Regions from separate parts of the Oryzomicrobium terrae genome, predicted to be linked through region 1. Evidence: riboswitches for the same ligand, from Rfam matches in the RefSeq annotation. Region 1 holds a riboswitch; each other region holds the start of a gene.
What was found. A riboswitch is a leader RNA that binds a small molecule or an ion and turns the genes downstream of it on or off. The one in region 1 is predicted to bind cobalamin.

Region 1 (3,268 bases):
GGCCGTGTTCATATCGTGGGTGCGGCGGCGCTCGTCGCCGGTGTTCTTGCGCAGTTCGAGGAATTCCTCGATGTCCAGGTGCCAGCTCTCCAGATAGGCGCACACCGCCCCCTTGCGCTTGCCGCCCTGGTTCACCGCCACGGCGGTGTCGTTGACCACCTTGAGGAAGGGAATCACCCCCTGGCTCTTGCCGTTGGTGCCCTTGATGCGGCTGCCCAGGGCGCGCACCGGGGTCCAGTCGTTGCCCAGGCCGCCGGCGTACTTTTGCAGCAGGGCGTTTTCCTTGACCGACTGGTAGATGCCTTCCAGGTCGTCGGAGACGGTGGTCAGGTAGCAGGACGACAGCTGGGAATGGCGGGTGCCGCTGTTGAACAGGGTCGGCGTGCTGCTCATGAAATCGAAGGACGAGAGCAGGTTGTAGAACTCGATGGCCCGGGCTTCCCGGTCGATCTCGTTGAGGGCCAGGCCCATCGCCACGCGCATGAAGAAGGTTTGCGGCAGCTCGATGCGCTGCTCATCCACGTGCAGGAAGTAGCGGTCGTAGAGGGTTTGGAGGCCCAGGTAGTCGAACTGCAGGTCCCGGTCGGCCACCAGGGCGCGGCCCAGCACCTCCAGGTCGAACTCGGCCAGGCGCGGGTCGAGCAGTTCGGCGGCGATGCCGCGGCGGATCGCCCGGGGGAAGTACTCGGCGTAGCCGGCGGTCATGGCGCCGTGGGCGGTGGGCTGGCCGAGCACCTCGACGCGGATCGAATCGAGCAGCAGCCGGGCGGAAACCTTGCTGTAGGCCGGTTCCCGCTCGATCAGGGTGCGGGCGGCCAGCACCAGGGACTGGCGCACCGCCACCACCGGCACCCCGTCGTAGAGGTTGTGCAGGGCGTGTTCCAGCACGGTGTCCGCAGAAACGTCGGCCAGGCCGGCGCAGGCTTCGCGCACTGTGGCCAGCAGGGCGGCCCGGTCCAGGGGGCGGCGGATGTCGCCATCCACCACGTGCAGCACCGGCGCGTCGCTGGCCGGCGCGGCGGCGGCCTGGGCGGCCCGCTCGGCAGCGCGCTTTTCGCGGTAGAGCACGTAGGCCCGGGCCACGTCGTGGGAGCCGGAGCGCATCAGGGCCAGTTCTACCTGGTCCTGGATGTCCTCGATGTGCACCGTGCCGCCGCCGGGCAGGCGCCGGGTCAGGGCGTTGACCACGGTGGCGGTGAGTTCGCCGACCACATCGCGGATGCGGGCCGAGGTGGCGCCCTGGTGGCCTTCCACCGCCAGGAAGGCCTTGGTCAGGGCCACGGCGATCTTGTCCGGGTTGAAGGCCACCACCGCGCCGTTGCGGCGGATCACCTCGAAGCTGCGGGCGCTGACACTGACGCCGAGGCCGGTGTTGAAGGCGGTGTCGGTCAGGTCGGGGCCGGCGGCGTGGGACAGGGCGGTGGCCGGAGCGGGGCTCCGCTCGGCGGTGATGGCAGGGTGGTGCATGCAGGTAACTCCCCGTGGCGGGAGGGGAGCGACCGGAAGCGGAGGGGCGGGGCACCGCGGCGCCGGGCCAGGGGCCGGCCGTCGTCGTTGCACCCGGGCGGCCCGGGGCGGACCGCCACTCCTTCCCGGGGGCACCCCGCCCCAAGTCAGAACGCAGAACGCGCCGGCCAGGCCCGGATGGGCGCACAGCACGGCGCTGCGGCGATGGCCGGTCTCCTGGCTCGCGGGTCGTGGCGTTGGCAGCGTGGCGGCACGGTGGTGTTGCGTGCATCCACTCCGGCCCCGGCCTTCCCGGACGGCGTGGCGTCCAGTGGCGGATGGGGCGCGCTCACCGCTTACAGTTGCGGGGGCAGCTTCGGCTTGGGCGGTTGCGGGCAAACGCCCCGCCGCACCGAATTCCAGTTTCATCCCCTAAAGGGGAAACCATCGTGGCCGGGAATGTACCGGAGAGGGAAAAGCCGCGTCAAGAAAAAACCACTAGATGTAGTGCTTGTGTTTAGTTTTTTGACTACATGTTGTGGTCGTGGTGGCGGTTAAATGCGTATGGCATTGTGGCGTATCCCCTTTCCTGGAGCGGCCATGCGCGCCCTGATCCTTGCCCTCGGCCTGATGCTGCTGCCCGTCGGCGTCCTTGCCGACCCAGCCCTGCTGCTGGCCCGGACCTACCGGCCCGGCACCGGGGTGGACCTGGGCGCCTACTGGGTCAGCGAAAAATACGACGGGGTGCGCGGCTACTGGGACGGCCGGCAGCTGTGGAGCCGGGGCGGGGAACCGATCGCCGCTCCGGCCTGGTTCACCGCCGGCTGGCCGGCCACGCCCCTGGATGGCGAGCTGTGGGCCGGTCGGGGCGGTTTTGCCCGGGCGGCGGGGACGGTGCGTCAGCAGGTGGCGGTAGAGGCGGACTGGCGTCAGTTGCGGTACCTGGTGTTCGACCTGCCGGCCCATTCGGGCACTTTCGATGAACGCCTGGTGGCCCTGGAGGTGGCGGTGGCGGCCATCGGCCAGCCCTGGGTGCAGGCGGTGGTCCAGTTCCGCGTCGCCAGCGAGGGGGAATTGCGCCGCCGTCTGGCGGCGGTGGTGGCCGACGGCGGCGAAGGCCTGATGCTGCACCGCGGCGATTCCCGCTACCAGGCCGGGCGCAGCGACGACCTGCTCAAGGTGAAGCCCTACGACGACGGCGAAGCCCGGGTGGTGGGCTATCTGCCGGGCAAGGGCAAGTACCGGGGCCAACTGGGGGCCCTGCTGGTGGAAACCCCGGAAGGGCGCCGCTTCGGCCTGGGCAGTGGCCTGGACGATGCCGCCCGGCGCAATCCGCCCCCCGTGGGGACCTGGGTCACCTACCGCCACAACGGCCTCACCGAGCATGGCCTGCCGCGCTTTCCCCGCTACCTGCGGGTGCGGGCGGACTGGAGCGCCGGCACGGCGGCCCGCTAAGCGCGGCGTGGGGAGGCAGGGGCTCGGGGCCAACCACCGACCCTGTCCGCCTGGGACGCTGGACCGGGCGCCACCGGGCTATGGGTGTCCCCAACGGGATTCGTTGGTGCGGCACAGGCGGAACGGGGCGGGGCGGCGTCGGCCTTGATGCCAAATGGGCATGACAAAAGAACCGAAATGAACGATTTGTTTTCTGACAAAAGCTGACAAAAACTGGCTTTCCCTGGTTTTTTACTGGGTTTTTAGTGACAAAACGCACGTTCGGCAGGCTTTTGCTGGAAATATTTCGTGCAGTGCAAAATATTTCATTCCGCCGAGCCAATTGGAGTCGTAAGCTGCGGCCTCGTTATTCGTCCGCTCCTTGCGC
Region 2 (3,268 bases), 340 kb from region 1:
CGCCGCCAGCGAATAGGTGCCCCAGGCTCCCCCCTTCCAGGTGCTCTGCAGCGTCGCCTGGTCCCGGGGGGCCAGGGGCACGGTCTTGCCGGCGTTGGCGCCGCTGCGGAAAGTGGCGTCCAGGTAGGTGTAGGTGAAGCGGTTGTTCCAGCGGTCGCTGGCTTTCCACTCGAGTTCAAAGTTGGCGCTGTCACGCCGGGTAGGCTTGAAGTTGGTGTTGGTGTAGTTGCTCGGGTCGTAGCCGATTTCATCGGTCAGATCGAGGCGGGAGAAGGACAGCTTGGTGCTCCAGGCGCCTAGTTTCAGGCTGCCGCCCACCTCCTGGATGGTGCCGTGCTGGGGGTGGATGTTGCCGGCGAAGAACGGAGTGGTGCCAAAGGGGTTGCCGAACAATTCGTCGATGTTGGCAAAGCGGAACGTGGTACCGGTCTTGCCGTACACCCGCCAGGCGTCCTGAGCGTAGGCCAGGCCGATGTCGTAAGCGTTGCGGGTGCGATTGGACCGGCCCGCCATGGCAGATTGGAGCCCAAATTCAGCCTGATTGGCCGATTGGCTCATGCTCTGGCTACGTCCTCCCATGGTCAGGCTCAGCTGCTGGGTCAGGTTCGTGACGTTTTGCAGGTAGTAGGCGGTACTGGTCTGGTGCGCCCACTGGTTGGCCGATCCCCGGTTGGTCGCAGATACGGTGCCGTCGTAGTGATCCAGGCCGGCCACCGTCACACTGGCCAGGGAGCCCAGGCCGTGGCTCCAGCGCAGCCGGGGGGTGAAGGCTAGGGTGTCGCGCACCCGATTGCTGGCGCCACCGTAGTCCACGAACGTACTTTTTACATCCTGGTGCTCACTGGCAATTTCGCCCTCGACAGTCACGGTGTCAGTGAGGGCATAGGTTATGCCCGGGCGTAGGCGATAGCCTTCTTTCCACTGGTTGTCGAAGAGCGTCGATGCGTTGCGCGGATTGGCCTGGAACTGAGGCTGGGTCAAGGCTCCTGGCAGGCCGGAGGCTTCCTTGTAGACGGCGTAGTCAGTGAAGACTTCGCCCCGCTCCAGCTTGAGGCCGGCCCGGCCGCTGGCGGCCTGCTGGTTCTGCCAGTTGTTGCGCCGGTAGCCGTCGCTGTCGGCGTAGCGGGCGAACAGGTTGAAGTAGGCGTGCTCGTTGCCGGTGGCAACGCTGGCATCCAGTCCCCGATAGCCGTAGCTGCCGACGGTGGCGGTTGCGGAAGCGCGGGGTTTCCCCGACTTGTCGGTGATGATGTTGATCACCCCGCTGGTTGCCCGGTCACCGTACAGCACGGTGCCGGAGCCGCGCATGATTTCGATGCGCTCGATACTTTCTAGCGGGAGTGCGGCCCAGATCAGGTTGGCTGAGTCGATGGGATTGAGACGTTGGCCGTCGACCAGGATCAGGGTGTTGCTGGTGGCTGTGACGCCGAAACCACCGATATCCACCGTCGCATCGATGCCCAGGGGGCCATACATGGGGCTGACGTTGACGCCGGCCCGGGTGGCCAGCAAATCGGGCAGGTTGAGGGCCGGCGTGGTGCGGATGTCGTCCCGGGTGATGACGCTGATGTTGGCCGGAATGCGCGGATCCGGGTCGGCGAAGCGGGTGGCGGTGACGACCACCGGCGCCATGACTTCTTCGGCGCGGAGATGGGATGCAGGCAGGAGCAAACAGGCGGGCAGGGCGCAAACGGCGGCCCGCAGGATGGTGCTGGACATGGAGGGACTCCCTTGTGCCACCGCGAGCGTCCCCGCAGGCTGTGGCCGGTTCTGATGCAGTACCGGGGAGATGTCAGGCGGGGACAAGGCGGCGGCGCCGGGGAGTCCACACGCCATGCCGCCTCCCGCAGCACTTCCGCTTGTGTCCCTGACAGGCCGGTATCCGGGCTTGCGAGACCGGAGGAATCTCCGGGGTGGCGTCCCGCCTTCCCAGGCATAAGCCCAGTGGCATGAGGGGGCACCTACTCGCTTACCGTTGCGGGGGCAGCACAGGCCTGGCGGACTCGGGGAGTCGTGCGCACCTGTTTCCCGTTTAACCGCGGCGATGGGGTCGCGCGCAGCACCTGGCAAGGGGCCGAATGCGCCGGCAGGGGTCGGTGAGCGACCTGGAACCGGGCAACGGCGAGGGGCGGAGGATACCCCGGTGACGGCCGTAGGGGCAAGGCGGGAACGGGAGGCGATAATCCACAAAACACCTTCAAATCCGGCGCTTACTCCTTGACCGGGAAGAGTTTGCGCCTCTATAGTGCGCGCCATGGAGAACCAGCTCGCCACCCTCGAAAGCAAGGTCGACCAAGTGGTCGGCCTGTGTCAGGCCCTGCGCGGCGAAAACGCCGCCCTCAAGGCCCAGCTGGCGGCGGCGGAAGCGCGCAACGCCGATTTGACGGCCCGCATGGCGGCCGCCCGGAGCAGGGTGGAGACGCTGCTCGCCCGGGTGCCCGAAGACAAGTAACGGCCCCGCCGCCCTGCCCGGCCCTTCTTTTTTTCTCCCTCCCTTCGAACTTTCCTGCAAAGGTCTACGACCATGAGCGCCGAGTCCAATTTTCTCGACGTGCAACTCCTCGGCCGGGAATACCGGGTCGCCTGTCCTCCCGAGGAGCGCGAGGCACTGCTGGCGGCGGTCGCCCTGGTGGATGAGCAGGTCAAGCAAATCACCGCCCGCACCCGTTCCGGCGGTGCCGAGCGGGTGGCGGTGATGGCGGCCCTCAACCTGGCCCACGACCTGCTCGCCCTACGTCGTTCCGCCTCCGCCCCCCAGGCGGGAGATGCCCCGGCGGCAGAGGCTCAAGAGGGTTTTGACACCCCTGACTTTCAGCGTAGAATCGGCGCCATGGAGGCCAAACTGGATGAGGCGCTCCGGGGCAAGGCAGACGCTTCCAGCGAAGCGACAGCCCCTCGGTCCGACTCCCTGTTCTAACCTCCGCCGGGTGTCCCCTGCGGTGCCCGCGACGGCCATACATTCTCTGAACCAAGTATGGGCTTAGGTTGCCCATCCAGTGCCGGCAAAGTGCGCGTCCTTGCGACGTACCAGACGCCGGTCGGTAAGCGACCACTCTGAACCTCCGGGTTCGAGATGCCGGCCGAAACGACATCTGCGGGGGCCTGTAAGACTGGGCACGGCGCGCTGGATCGCTGCAAGGCGATTTCACCGCGCCGTTTCCTTTTCTGGCCCTGCCCGCGCCGCTATCGATGCCTCGAAGGAGCGGCCAGGGAGCCCAGCGCCCGGCTCCATACGCATAAAACCAACGACTAACGTATCCCCAATACC
Region 3 (3,268 bases), 760 kb from region 1:
CCGAGCGCTCGGCGGAAGTGACCCTGGACCGGGAATTCCTCGACCGTATCTTCACCCGCATCGACCAGTCGATCGCCATGGCCGCCATCTGGACCGCCCACCACCTCAAGGTGAAGGCCATCGCCGCCCTGTCCCAGTCCGGCTCCACCGCATTGTGGATGAGCCGCCTCAACTGCGGCGTGCCGGTCTACGCCCTGACCCCGGACCCGGCCGCCGTGGGGCGCATGACCCTCTACCGGGAAGTCTGCCCCCTGCTGATGGGCGAGCAGCACACCGAGCGGGAACTGCTGCTGGCCGACGCCGAGCAGCTGCTGCTGGCCCGGGGCGTGGTCGACAAGGGCGACCTGATCGTGCTCACCATCGGCGAGCCGATCGGCACCCCGGGGGGCACCAACACCCTGAAGATCGTCCGGGTCGGCGAGCACCAGGCGCCCACCGTTTAAGCCCCTGCCCCAAACCCCAGGCGGGACGGGCATCTTCACGCCTCCATCGCCAAACGCCGCGCCCCTGGCCGATCTCCGGCCCCCCCCTTTGGAGATCGGCCAGGGGCGCGGCGTTTCAGCCAGGCATCCCCACCGGCAGTGGTGCCTGATGGCGTTAGCGGAACACCCCCACCACCTTGAGCAGGGCGATCAGAATCACCGCCCCGAGCACGCCGAAAGCCAGCCCGACCAGGGAAAAGCTGCCGGCGCTTTCTGCTGCGCCGATGCCGATCACGTCGCCGAAGAACCAGCGCCCCAACGCCGAGCCGATGATCCCGACCAGAACGTTGGCAATGATGCCCTGCTGGGCATCGGTGTTCATGATGCGGCTCGCGATCCAGCCGATCAAGCCGCCGACCAGAAGCGTGACGATCCAGCCCATGGCTGTCTCCGGTGGTGGGGGGTAAAACATTAGAGGCCGGCCGGGCCGGATCGTTTCATTGCCGGCGGCAATCCCGCCCCCGCACCTCTGCTAGAATCGCCGCGCCCGGTTCTGCCGGGCAGCATGACACCCACGCCTTCCAGGTGCCCGCAAGGGAGAATCGGGAACGCGGTGCGCCCCGCCACCGGCAGGGCAATTCCGCGACGTGCCCAACGCTGTGAGGGGGACTGCCGACGCACATGCCACTGATCGCCGCCGCTGCGGATTTCCGATCGGGAAGGCGCGCCGGCGGGACGATCCCGAGTCAGAAGACCGGCCTGGAGGAGTTTCGACGGACCGCACGGCCAGGCGGTCCGCCACCGTTCTTCACAAGGGGACTCCATGAAGACCGACTGCAGCATCCCGGCGACCCTCGCCGCCTCCTCCACGCCCGCCGGCCACCAGGCCATGCCCGACTTCACCGCCGAAGCCCGGGAAGCCCTCTACCACACCATCTTTTCGCGCCGCGACGTGCGCGGCCAGTTCCTCCCCGACCCGGTGCCGGACGAGGTGCTGTCGCGCCTGCTCACCGCCGCCCACTTCGCCCCCTCGGTGGGCTTCATGCAACCCTGGAGCTTCATCGTGGTCAAGGACCCGGCCACCAAGGCGGCGGTCCACGGCGCCTTCGACGAGGCCAACCGGGAGGCGGCGGAAATGTTCGAGGCGCACCGCCAGGGCACCTACCGCTCGCTCAAGCTCGAAGGCATCGAGGAAGCGCCGATCAACCTGTGCATCACCTGCGACCGGGACCGGGCCGGCCCGGTGGTGATCGGTCGCACCCACCTCAAGGTGATGGACATCTACAGCGCCGTCTGCGCCGTGCAGAACCTGTGGCTGGCGGCCCGGGCCGAGGGCCTCGGGGTCGGCTGGGTGTCGATCTTCCACCAGGCACGGCTGAAGGAAATCCTCGACATTCCCGAGCGGGTGATCCCGATCGCCTACCTATGCATCGGCCGGGTCAGCCACTTCTTCGACAAACCCGAACTGGAAACCGCCGGGTGGCGTTCCCGCCTGCCCCTGGAAACCCTGGTCCACGCCGAGCGTTTCGGCGCCCCGGTGCCGGCGGCCCTGGTGCCCCACCTGCAGGCCGACCAGGCCCGGGCGGCCCGGGAGCGCAAGCTCTAACCCCCACCATCGCGGCCCTGCGGCCGGGCTCCGGGAGTGCAAGGAAACGGGGTAAAATGCCCGCCTTTGCCCCCGGGGCCTTTGTTATTTTAGGAAGACCACCATGCCTCTCGTTTCGATGCGCCAACTCCTCGACCACGCCGCCGAGAATGGCTATGGCCTGCCCGCGTTCAACGTGAACAACATGGAGCAGGTCTGGGCCATCATGGAAGCCGCCAACGAGGTGAACGCCCCGGTGATCATGCAGGCCTCCGCCGGTGCCCGGAAATACGCCGGCGAGCCGTTCCTGCGCCACCAGATCCTCGCCGCCCTGGAAGCCTATCCCCACATCCCCGTGGTGATGCACCAGGACCACGGCCAGTCCCCCGCCGTGTGCATGGCCGCGATCCGCTCCGGCTTCTCCTCGGTGATGATGGACGGTTCCCTGGAAGAGGACGGCAAGTCCGTCGCCTCCTTCGAGTACAACGTGGCCGTGACCAAGAAGGTCACCGAACTGGCCCACGCCATCGGCGTGTCGGTGGAAGGCGAACTGGGCGTGCTCGGTTCCCTGGAAACCATGAAGGGCGACAAGGAAGACGGCCACGGCGCCGAGGGCACCATGACCCGCGACCAGCTGCTGACCGACCCGGACCAGGCCGCCGACTTCGTCAAGCAGACCAACTGCGACGCCCTGGCCATCGCCATCGGCACCAGCCACGGCGCCTACAAGTTCACCAAGAAGCCCACCGGCGACATCCTGGCCATCGACCGCATCGCCGAGATCCACGCCCGCATCCCCAACACCCACCTAGTGATGCACGGGTCCTCCTCGGTGCCCCAGGAACTGCTGGAAGAGATCCGCCAGTTCGGCGGCGACATGAAGGAAACCTACGGCGTGCCCGTGGAAGAGATCGTCAAGGGCATCAAGCACGGCGTGCGCAAGGTGAACATCGACACCGACATCCGCCTGGCCATGACCGGCGCGGTGCGCCGCTACTTGGTCGAGAACCCCGCCAAGTTCGACCCCCGCGACTTCCTCAAGCCCGCCCGGGAAGCGGCCAAGAAGATCTGCGTGGCCCGTTACCAGGCCTTCGGCTGCGAAGGTCAGGCGAGCAAGATCGTGCCCGTGTCCCTGGACAAGATGGCCGAGCGCTACAAGAAGGGCGAACTGAACCAGATCGTCCGCTAAGCGTTCGCCCAGCGCACCGCTTGCCTGCACCAAGACGGCATCGCCACGGCGATGCCGTCTTGCTTGCAAGTC

Region 2: it holds a riboswitch for cobalamin, as region 1 does, so the genes downstream of both, OTERR_RS15160 (TonB-dependent receptor family protein) here and OTERR_RS00715 (ribonucleoside-diphosphate reductase subunit alpha) in region 1, are expected to answer to the same signal.
Region 3: it holds a riboswitch for cobalamin, as region 1 does, so the genes downstream of both, bluB (5,6-dimethylbenzimidazole synthase) here and OTERR_RS00715 (ribonucleoside-diphosphate reductase subunit alpha) in region 1, are expected to answer to the same signal.

What each region holds. Positions count from the first base shown of each region.
Region 1 covers NZ_CP022579.1:162,867-166,134, forward strand. The annotation lists gene OTERR_RS00715 (ribonucleoside-diphosphate reductase subunit alpha) at 1-1,467, opposite strand, end outside; cobalamin riboswitch at 1,657-1,910, opposite strand; gene OTERR_RS00720 (DNA ligase) at 2,047-2,901, shown strand.
Region 2 covers NZ_CP022579.1:3,345,334-3,348,601, reverse strand. The annotation lists gene OTERR_RS15160 (TonB-dependent receptor family protein) at 1-1,719, opposite strand, end outside; cobalamin riboswitch at 1,857-2,082, opposite strand; gene OTERR_RS15155 (cell division protein ZapB) at 2,255-2,452, shown strand; gene OTERR_RS15150 (cell division protein ZapA) at 2,525-2,917, shown strand; RNA gene ssrS (6S RNA) at 2,929-3,105, shown strand.
Region 3 covers NZ_CP022579.1:2,933,556-2,936,823, forward strand. The annotation lists gene pyk (pyruvate kinase) at 1-443, shown strand, start outside; gene OTERR_RS13275 (GlsB/YeaQ/YmgE family stress response membrane protein) at 598-864, opposite strand; cobalamin riboswitch at 989-1,199, shown strand; gene bluB (5,6-dimethylbenzimidazole synthase) at 1,246-2,028, shown strand; gene fba (class II fructose-bisphosphate aldolase) at 2,132-3,196, shown strand.